3 regions of the Bacillus sp. iso_77 genome follow, and region 3 is predicted to be linked to each of the others. Evidence: predicted binding sites of a transcription regulator. Region 3 holds the regulator's gene; each other region holds the start of a gene.
What was found. The regulator LexA, encoded in region 3, represses DNA repair genes until DNA is damaged. The targets are predictions, from matches to a motif close to CGAACATATGTTCG.
Positions count from the first base shown of each region.

Region 1: a site for LexA is predicted at 1,379-1,392, ahead of uvrB (excinuclease ABC subunit UvrB). Genes of this name have one in related genera too.
Region 2: a site for LexA is predicted at 1,552-1,565, ahead of ruvA (Holliday junction branch migration protein RuvA). Genes of this name have one in related genera too.

Region 1 is NZ_CM149683.1:3,141,255-3,144,537, forward strand. Features, by position in the region: gene uvrB (excinuclease ABC subunit UvrB) at 1-1,311, opposite strand, end outside; gene AC0VYC_RS16245 (CsbA family protein) at 1,602-1,847, opposite strand; gene AC0VYC_RS16250 (PEP/pyruvate-binding domain-containing protein) at 2,131-3,283, shown strand, end outside.
Region 2 is NZ_CM149683.1:2,423,561-2,426,843, reverse strand. Features, by position in the region: gene AC0VYC_RS12480 (serine/threonine protein kinase) at 98-742, opposite strand; gene AC0VYC_RS12475 (intercompartmental signaling factor BofC) at 969-1,481, shown strand; gene ruvA (Holliday junction branch migration protein RuvA) at 1,629-2,234, shown strand; gene ruvB (Holliday junction branch migration DNA helicase RuvB) at 2,246-3,250, shown strand; gene AC0VYC_RS12460 (DUF2905 domain-containing protein) at 3,243-3,283, shown strand, end outside.
Region 3 is NZ_CM149683.1:1,736,607-1,739,889, reverse strand. Features, by position in the region: gene tkt (transketolase) at 1-152, opposite strand, end outside; gene AC0VYC_RS08785 (DUF896 domain-containing protein) at 341-571, opposite strand; gene AC0VYC_RS08780 (YneB family resolvase-like protein) at 641-1,288, opposite strand; gene yneA (cell division suppressor protein YneA) at 1,306-1,617, opposite strand; gene lexA (transcriptional repressor LexA) at 1,777-2,397, shown strand; gene AC0VYC_RS08765 (hypothetical protein) at 2,445-2,882, opposite strand; gene AC0VYC_RS08760 (IseA DL-endopeptidase inhibitor family protein) at 3,179-3,283, shown strand, end outside.

The sequences.
Region 1 (3,283 bases), 1.4 Mb from region 3:
TTCCCCAATTAAGTCATCGATTTGTCCTTCAATCGGACGGACTTCAATGATTGGATCAAGCAAACCGGTTGGACGAATAATTTGTTCCACGACCTCTGGCGTTTTCTCAAGCTCGTATGGGCCAGGTGTTGCGGATACATGCACAATATGGTTAATGTGCTTTTCAAACTCATCAAATGTGAGTGGTCTATTATCAAGTGCTGACGGCAGACGGAATCCGTGATCAACAAGCACTTGTTTTCTTGCCTGGTCCCCATTGTACATGGCGCGAATTTGCGGGATGGTCACGTGTGACTCATCGACAACAATCATAAAATCATCCGGAAAATAATCAAGCAATGTGTAAGGTGTTGAACCGGGCGGACGTAAGGTGAGATGTCTTGAGTAGTTCTCAATCCCTGAACAAAAGCCCATCTCTCTCATCATCTCAAGGTCATACCTTGTCCGCTGCTCAAGACGCTGTGCTTCAAGCAGTTTTCCGTTTTCACGAAGCTTTTCCAACTGTTCCTCAAGCTCTTTTTCAATATTAATAATCGCTTTTTCCATCTTTTCTTCTCTTGTGACGAAGTGAGATGCTGGGAAAATAGCAACGTGGTCACGATCACCGAGAATTTCTCCAGTGAGAGCATCTACTTCACGAATACGTTCAATTTCATCACCGAAAAACTCCACTCTGATACAATGCTCATCTCGTGAAGCAGGAAAAATTTCAACGACGTCTCCTCGAACTCTGAAGGTTCCGCGCTGAAAATCTATATCATTACGAGAATACTGAATATCCACAAGCTTACGCAGCAGCTGATTGCGTTCAATTTCCATTTCAGTTCGTAAAGACAGCACAAGCTCTCTGTATTCTTCAGGAGAACCTAAGCCATAAATACAGGACACACTGGCAATGATGATGACATCTCTTCGCTCAAATAATGAGGATGTGGCGGAGTGCCTTAGCTTATCGATCTCATCATTAATGCTGGCATCCTTTTCAATAAATGTATCAGTTTGAGGCACATACGCCTCAGGCTGGTAATAATCATAATAACTCACAAAATATTCAACAGCATTATTCGGAAAGAATTCCTTAAACTCGCTGTATAATTGTCCGGCAAGTGTCTTGTTATGCGCAATGACAAGTGTTGGTTTGTTCACTTCTTTGATCAGGTTGGATACAGTAAAGGTCTTTCCCGTACCTGTAGCACCTAACAGCGTTTGATGCTGTTTCCCCTGATGGATGCCCTCCACAAGCTTTTCAATGGCTTTTGGCTGATCCCCTTGGGGCTGATAGTTAGAAACTAATTCAAAGCGGTCACTCACATCAAAGCCTCCGTTTCGTTACGAAATCTATCTAATGAATATATTATCATAAAAGAACACAAAAATACGAACTAAAGTTCGTGTCTGACTTGATTTTTATTTCCAATACAACCATACCCTCTCTGCCGTGACTCATAACCCTCTAAAGAAACCTTCCTTTCAGTATGGAACATTTTGGAGCGAGATATTCGATCAGCAGAAAAACCACAAAAAAGAAAGCTGCACTCACTAGAATCGTAAGCACAGCTCCTGCAATCAAAAACATTTTCTTTTCATCAAGAGGGATCACATCAATGATGTTTTTCAGCCTTCTCTCTTTTTTCGACTTCTTTCTTAGCCATAAACAATGCCCCGGCCACTAAAGAAATAATATCTAATCCTACGATAAAGTAGGTTTCTGTATAGCCTTTCATATACGAAGCAAATAAAAGCGCTGCTGTTAATGCAATGCCAACGTAATGATTATAAGTAACCTTTGAAAATAAAATAACGAGCAAGAAAGGAAAAACAAGTGCAAATATGGCTTTTGTAATCACAAAAACCCTCCCTCTACATGGTCTACTCCCTTGATTATAGTAAAGATTGGCATAATGAACAATTCACAGTTTTCAATTTCAGCTTTTTTCTTCTCGGTTGAAGACTTTTGATATAGATGAGGAGGAAAATTAGTGAAAACGTCCCCTTTCTAAAGATAGGTCTTTACGTCTTTGACAGTTACATCCAATAAATTCTATGATGAAAATGATAGTGCGCACTATCATTTTAAAAACAAAAAGAGACAAATGAAACCATTGGCTATTTGGATAAGGGGGCATTCCCATGTATTCAGTATTATTTCATGCGGCTGAAGAATCCGCATCACTCGCAGGGGCAAAAGGCGTGAATTTAATTAAATTAAACAATCACGGACTGCCAGTTCCAGATGGATTTATTATTAAAACGAACAGCTTTGCAAGCTTTCTTTCATATCACAATTTCCATCCAACTGATCAAAACCTTGCCCGAAAAATCACAGAAGCTTCGTTTCCTTCACAAATGGAGACAGAATTACTTTCATCCTTTCAATCATTGTTGAAAACATATCCATCCGTTGCAGTGCGATCCTCTTCTGTTGCGGAAGATCTCGAAGGCGCCTCCTTTGCAGGTCAATACGAGACCTATTTAAATATCAAAACAAATGAAGAATTCTTGCAAGCCGTCAAAGAATGTTGGTCGTCTTACTTCGCAGCAAGAGTCGCAGAATATAAGGAAGAAATGATTGAGAACGAGGAAGAGATGCCACTCATGGCTGTTGTTGTACAAGGATTGATCCATTCTGACATCTCTGGTGTCATCTTTAGTGAGAATCCTGTATCAGGAAAAACAAACGAAGTCATGATGACTGCAAGCTATGGACTAGGAGAAGCCATCGTCTCCGGCCTTGTGACGCCAGATACATTTATTGTAAACAAAGAAACGTACTCTATTGAAAAATCACTAGGAACAAAAGAGGTGCAAATTGTCCCCTGTCAAGAGGGCGTCATTGAACAACCCGTAGGTGAGGAGATGGCTGGCCAATTTTGTCTTCGAGATGATCAATTGATCCAAATCACGAAAATGACAAAACAAGTAGAAGAACTTTATGGACATGGAGTAGATATCGAATTCGGCATGTCAGATGGTACTTTTTATTTACTTCAAGCAAGACCGATTACTGCTTCTTTTTCCAATACAGCAAATGGCTCCTCAGGTGCAGCCTTTCAAATGAAACCTGAAGAGCTGCAAGACTTCTGGATCTCAATGGACGATCATATGCCTGGACCCACAAGTCCTCTTTTTTCAAGTTTGATCATACCTGCTTTAAAAAACGGGATGAAGAAAAACGGAGAGAAGTATCAAGTACCAGACCTTAATATTAAAGATATCAAGCTTTATAGAGGTCATTTGTATTCTTCACCGTCTATGCCAGAAGCGTCAGAGGAACCAGTTTTTG
Region 2 (3,283 bases), 690 kb from region 3:
TTTTCTATCACGCTGAAAAGAAGACAAAGGGCTAAAATCAAGTTCATTTTAGCCCTTTGTCAACAATCTGAAAGCCGCTCTTTTCGAGCGGCTTTCATTATGCAGTAAAATCATTTCGGTTGTTCAGCTGACCTCGAGACAGCCAGTTTTTCTTATACAAATAGGCAATCACTTCAAGCCACAGCCGCGGCGCTTTTTTAGGGAAAAAAGGTTTTTGATAATAGGCGTATGCAGCTTTTAAATCATCCCATTGATGACATGTTTTCGTTTGCGTGAAGCGGGCGACGTCAATGACCCTGACGCGGCCATCCTTTGTTAAAATTAAATTCCGCAGATGAATATCAGAAGGATTTAAACCTTTCGCGCGTGCTTCTTCCAATGCATCATCTACTTGTTCAATCATTTGTTTTTTGATCGGAATTCCTTTTGTCAGGCATTCATAGAAAGTATAACCTTTAATATATTCCATTAAAATATACTGATCCCCAGACTCGTAAATCTCAGGATAATAGGAGGAGCCGGAAAGTTTTTCATAAATTGCAGCCTCTTTGCGGGCGATGTTTCGATAAGAAGGAAAAAAGACTTTTAACGCCATTTTCTTGCCGTCTTTTTTGTATGAAAATACATAGGCACTTCTTCCTTTGCCGCACAGCTCAAGCTCAGCCGGTTTAAAGACGAGCTTATTAAAACGCTTTTCTTCTTGATACTGAATCGATTCGGCTAATCTTTTGACATCTGACATTGACTTCACCTTCTTTGGTTTCAGTTTATGCGGCTGAAAAACGAATGATGAAAAAACCATGTAATTCGGTAGAGCAATGGATTGTATAAAACATAACATTTACGCACGAAGGATACAACGAAAGACTCTCAATATGTGTCAAGACATCGATTTGGTTAATGTGTAGCAAAATGGGTCAAACTACATATGTCATGCATCGATCTTATGTTCTAAAGAGGTGTAAATAGTGAAAGTGAAAATAAAGTATTTCGTTACAGGACTTATCATGACAAGTGTACTCTTTTTCGCTGTTGATATGGAAGCAGCAGAACACTTGCAAAAAGAGTCAAAAACCATCAACGTTCAGCTTGAAAAGGTCTATCTAGACGGCGATGTAAGTATTGAAAGACAGCGGGCATCATTAGAAGACAAAGACACATTTTGGGCCCAGTATAAGGGCTGGACATTGGTAGAACAGCGAGAGGATTTTGCCCTTTTTAGAAAGCAAATTGACGATATATCGCCTTTGAGTAAAGCAAATGGATATATCGGATTATCAGAAGACGGCGTGATTTCTACGTTTCATGGAAGGCCTGACGGGTGGGCGGAGCCTATTCATCTCTTTTTTCAAATTGATACGTCCCGCTTGGAAAGTCATGTAGAGCAGCAGCTTGCACAAGGCATTCCGTTTCGAACAAAAGATGAATTTGAGCATGTGCTTGAAGTCATGAAACCTTACCGAAATGAACAATCGTTTTAATCGTATGACAGCTTGCTGGTGTGAAGACCGCAAGCTCTTTTTCATGGGTTGACTATGAAAAAAGGCTGAGCGAACGTATGTTAACTTTTATTACGGTTTTCTCTTCGATTTATGTTACAATGGAGAACAGTCAAAGAGGTGAAAACGGTGATAGAGTTTGTAAAAGGGACCATTGATTATGTGTGCCCGCAATATGTTGTCATTGAAAACGGCGGAGTGGGATATCAAGTCTATACCCCAAATCCGTTTATCTATCGAGTATCAAAACAAGAAACGATTTATACGTATCATTACATAAAGGAAGACGCTTTTTCGTTATATGGATTCCAAACACGAGAAGAAAAAGCGTTGTTCACAAAACTGTTAAATGTCACAGGGATTGGACCGAAGGGGGCGCTTGCGATTCTTGCTTCCGGTGACCCTGGCGCTGTCATTTCAGCGATCGAACGAGAGGATGAAGCTTTCCTCATTAAATTCCCGGGTGTTGGCAAAAAAACAGCACGTCAGATCATTCTAGATCTGAAAGGGAAGCTCGCAGATGTGGTGCCTGAAATGATAGGAAACTTATTTAACCACGAGGATCATATTCAGGTTGAAACACAGCAAAGCGCTTTAGATGAAGCGGTTGAAGCTTTAAGTGTCCTTGGGTATGGTGATCGTGAAATCAAAAAGGTTCTTCCTTTATTAAAAGAAGAGAAGAATCTTACAACCGATCAATATGTGAAAAAAGCTTTACAAAAAATGTTGAAATAGGGTGATGTCTCATGGATGAACGGCTCGTCTCAACTGAAGCAGACAACCATGAATCAGCCATTGAGCAAAGTCTGCGTCCACAGACGCTTAGTCAATATATTGGCCAGCAGAAAGTAAAGGATAATCTCAGCGTATTTATTGAAGCTGCCCGAATGAGGCAGGAAACACTGGATCACGTCCTTTTATATGGACCGCCGGGACTTGGGAAAACAACGCTTGCGTCGATCATTGCCAATGAAATGAATGTTCAGCTGCGTACAACGTCTGGACCGGCGATTGAACGTCCTGGCGATTTGGCGGCGATCTTAACATCTCTTGAACCTGGCGATGTTCTGTTTATTGATGAAATTCATCGCTTGCAGCGTTCAATAGAGGAAGTGCTATATCCAGCGATGGAGGACTTTTGTCTAGATATCGTGATTGGAAAAGGAGATACAGCACGCTCTGTGCGGCTTGATTTACCGCCATTTACGCTTGTAGGTGCTACAACCCGTGTTGGGCTTTTAACAGCGCCGCTTCGTGATAGGTTTGGAGTTCATGCAAGATTGGAATACTATGAGCAAAGAGATTTGGCTCACATTGTAGCAAGAACAGCCGAGCTGTTTGAGATTGGGATCGACATTCGTTCAGCTGAAGAGATTGCAAGAAGATCTAGAGGCACACCGAGGGTCGCCAATCGTCTGCTCAGAAGAGTAAGAGATTTTGCGCAGGTGCTTGGAAATCATGCGATCACACAAGACATTGCAGAAGATGCTCTTGAGCGTCTGCAAGTTGACAGACTCGGACTTGATCATATCGATCATAAGCTGCTTTTAAGTATGATTGAAAAATTTAGAGGCGGTCCTGTTGGACTTGATACGATCTCAGCGACAATTGGAGAAGAATCACATACGATTGAAGATGTGTACGAACCGTATTTACTGCAAATTGGTTTTCTGCAAAGAACACCAAGAGGGCGGGTCGTCACAAGAGAAGCGTATGAACATTTTCATATGGAGGTTCCGATTCGTGACTGAATTCCCTAAAATGTTGATGATTTTAGGTGGTGT
Region 3 (3,283 bases):
TGCGGACTTACGTTTAAGTGATTCGTCCATAAAGCGTATGCCATTGGTGCAGCGCCCATCGGCATTCCAGGGTGACCGGAATTCGCTTTTTCAATTGCGTCTATGGAGAGAGTACGTATTGTTGCAATAGATTTCAATTCAATCGTTTCCATATAAATCCCCTTCCGTATCTTGTGTACACCATTATCATAAATCTACTGTCCTTTTTTCACAACTATTTCACGCCGAAAAAGAAGGATTTTGTCACATTTAGTTTATCGATCACCTAAAAACTTATGCAAATATGAAAAAAGATGAGAATATTCCTCCCATCTTTTCAAAAATAAAGAAATGATGACCTTTAATGAAGATTCTGGTCTCTTTCTCTTTTTAATTTTTCTGGTGTGACATCGTTTCCTTCTGGATCGACGATTTTCACGGTTTTAAGTGTATTTTTCATAGAAGAACGAAAAGCCTTTAAATATTCCTCTCTTAATTGCTTCTGTTCTGTTTTCTCAGCGTCCGACAAACCGGCCTCTTTCGACTTTTTTGAAAGCTCATTGATTCTTGCAAGCTGTTCTTTAGAAATCATGACAAACTCCTTTAAAACATTTTCTCTACATACTACTAAATATCAGTCATTTTTACAACAAATCACGCTTTAAGTCGCAAGCCCTTTTTCATATTCTTGGTACCTTCTATGGACGGTTGCTTTTGAAATGTCAAAACCAAGTGCCTGCAATGTCACTGCAATTTCAGCGAATGTCATGTTGTTTTTTCTTAATCGAACAATTTCAGAAATCGGTACTTCAATACGTTCGCGGCCAGGCGCCTGTTCTTGGTGTTTTAAATTTAGTTCGGGTTGATACCCTCGCTCAACAGCTTTTTTCATCCCACGCTTAATTTTCAAATTATGAATTTTCCGCTGATACTCTTCTACAACGCCTACAATCTCAATGACCATCTCGTCTGCTTCTGAAAGCTCAAGCTCTCCTCTATGAAATACGCTGTACACCTTGACTTTTTCTTTAAACAGACAATGAAGAAGAGCGATTTTCGCCTGCCCTCTTCCAAGGCGTGTCTCATCTTGAATGAGAACAGCATCGATTTCTTCCTCTTTCAGCGCAGCCAGCATGTCAAAAACACCGTCACGATCAAGATCGTATCCACTCGCTTTTTCTTTAATCACTTTGACTACATTCATCTTGTGCGCTGCAGCTAAAGCAAGCAGTTCTTCTTCTTGTCTTTTAAGCGAGGTTTCTTGCTCTTCTTTGGCAGTACTTACTCTCGCATAAATGATTGCATTCATGTCTTCAATCGACCTTTCTACTGTACTGTTGCAAGTTGATATACGACTGGATGCTCTTTTTTAACTGGAATCACAAGGATATCTCCCGGCTGGATGTCAGTTGAAGCGAGATCATTGTGTTCAGTTACCCAGTCAATAAAAGCATTTTTATCGATTGATTTACTGTCGTTTACTTGATCAGCTAATCCCCAAAGAGTATCACCTGATTGAACCTCTATTTTAACATATTGATTTGGATCATTATGGCTAGTGACTGCAATAAGTGAGAGAAATATGCCAACGATGAATGAGAATAGCCCAATAAAAATAATAGATTCCTTTAACCTCATAATGTCATCTCTCCTAATAGAATGTGTGTTCGTTCTTTCTGACACTCATTATAAATACGAACAAACGTTTCTGTCAAACGTTTTTTTCGAACCTATGTTTGTACTGTTAGGAAAAACATGCTATAATTTCTTTAAAATTGACGTTTTGAGGTGCAAAAGATGACGAAGCTATCAAAAAGACAACTCGATATCCTGAAATTCATAAAAGAAGAAGTAAAAAGCAAGGGTTATCCCCCATCCGTTCGTGAAATTGGCGAAGCTGTCGGTCTAGCATCCAGCTCAACTGTCCATGGACATTTAGCTAGACTAGAAACGAAAGGTTTAATTAGAAGAGACCCAACGAAACCTAGAGCGATCGAAGTACTAGATGAAGAGGAAATGAATATTCCAAAAAGCGCTGTAATGAATGTTCCAGTCATCGGAAAAGTCACAGCAGGCTTGCCTATCACGGCTGTTGAGAATGTAGAAGAATATTTCCCACTTCCAGAAACTTTTGCAGCGCCAGATGAACAAGTATTTATGCTTGAAATTATGGGAGAAAGTATGATTGATGCAGGTATTTTGGACAAAGACTACGTCATTGTGCGTCAGCAAAGCACTGCCAACAATGGAGATATTGTGGTGGCTATGACAGAAGAAGATGAAGCAACAGTGAAACGTTTTTATAAGGAAGATACACACTTTAGATTACAGCCCGAGAATCCATCAATGGAACCGATTATTTTACAGAATGTGAGTATACTAGGTAAAGTGATTGGCGTATTTAGAAATATTCATTAAAAAAAGCCGGTATTTCATCAATTGCTGATGAGAGCCGGCTTTTTCTTTTATGAACAAGAATATGCAAGAATACTGGAGCTTGGGAACGAGCCAAATGTAAAGTTCGGCCATATGAAACCCGTTGTACGGCCAAAAGGCTGCGAGGAAAGAACATACATGAGAAATACTTGACCGTTTCTAAGGAACACAATGGTCCACCTTCTATTACATCCAGCTGCAAATTGAACCGTTTGCTGGCTTCCGCCTACACTCTGCCCCGCAATGAGCGGCTGCATACTTTGAGGCTGAGAGACTGCTTGTTGATATTGCGAGATGATATGCTGCGGCGGGGCTGGCGGGACCGATTGTCCTCCTGCACCTTGCCCAGTCCCTCCGAATGGCAAACCGGGAAATCCTCCAACTTGAGAAATAGGAAACGCCGGCATGCTTTGTACCTGCCGATCGTACAAGTACCCATTCCACGTACCTTCATATGGATTATACATACTAAACACCACTTTCTTAGACATTCATCACGACAGTATATGTCATACATAAAAAAAGAGTGTTGAGGAGACAAATAGAAATCTTTCCAAAAGACGTTTTATTCTTCTTTAGAACGGTTAAATACTAATGAGGAAGAAAAAAATAAAAAAATGAAAACTTTTTGTCTCCCTCAAACGTTATATAGATAGAAAGAAAAGAAATAAAAAACATTTAGATTTAATACTTGTAATATCTCTGTAACTATTGTAACATTTGTAACATAAGAAGTTTTCATTGAGAAAAGGAGGCAATCGCCTTGAAAAAATTATTTGTTTTATTAACCGCTATTATGCTTATGATCTCATTACAAACAACAACACTGGCCGCTTCCAAAAAATCAGCCGCTTTGACAAATAAAGAA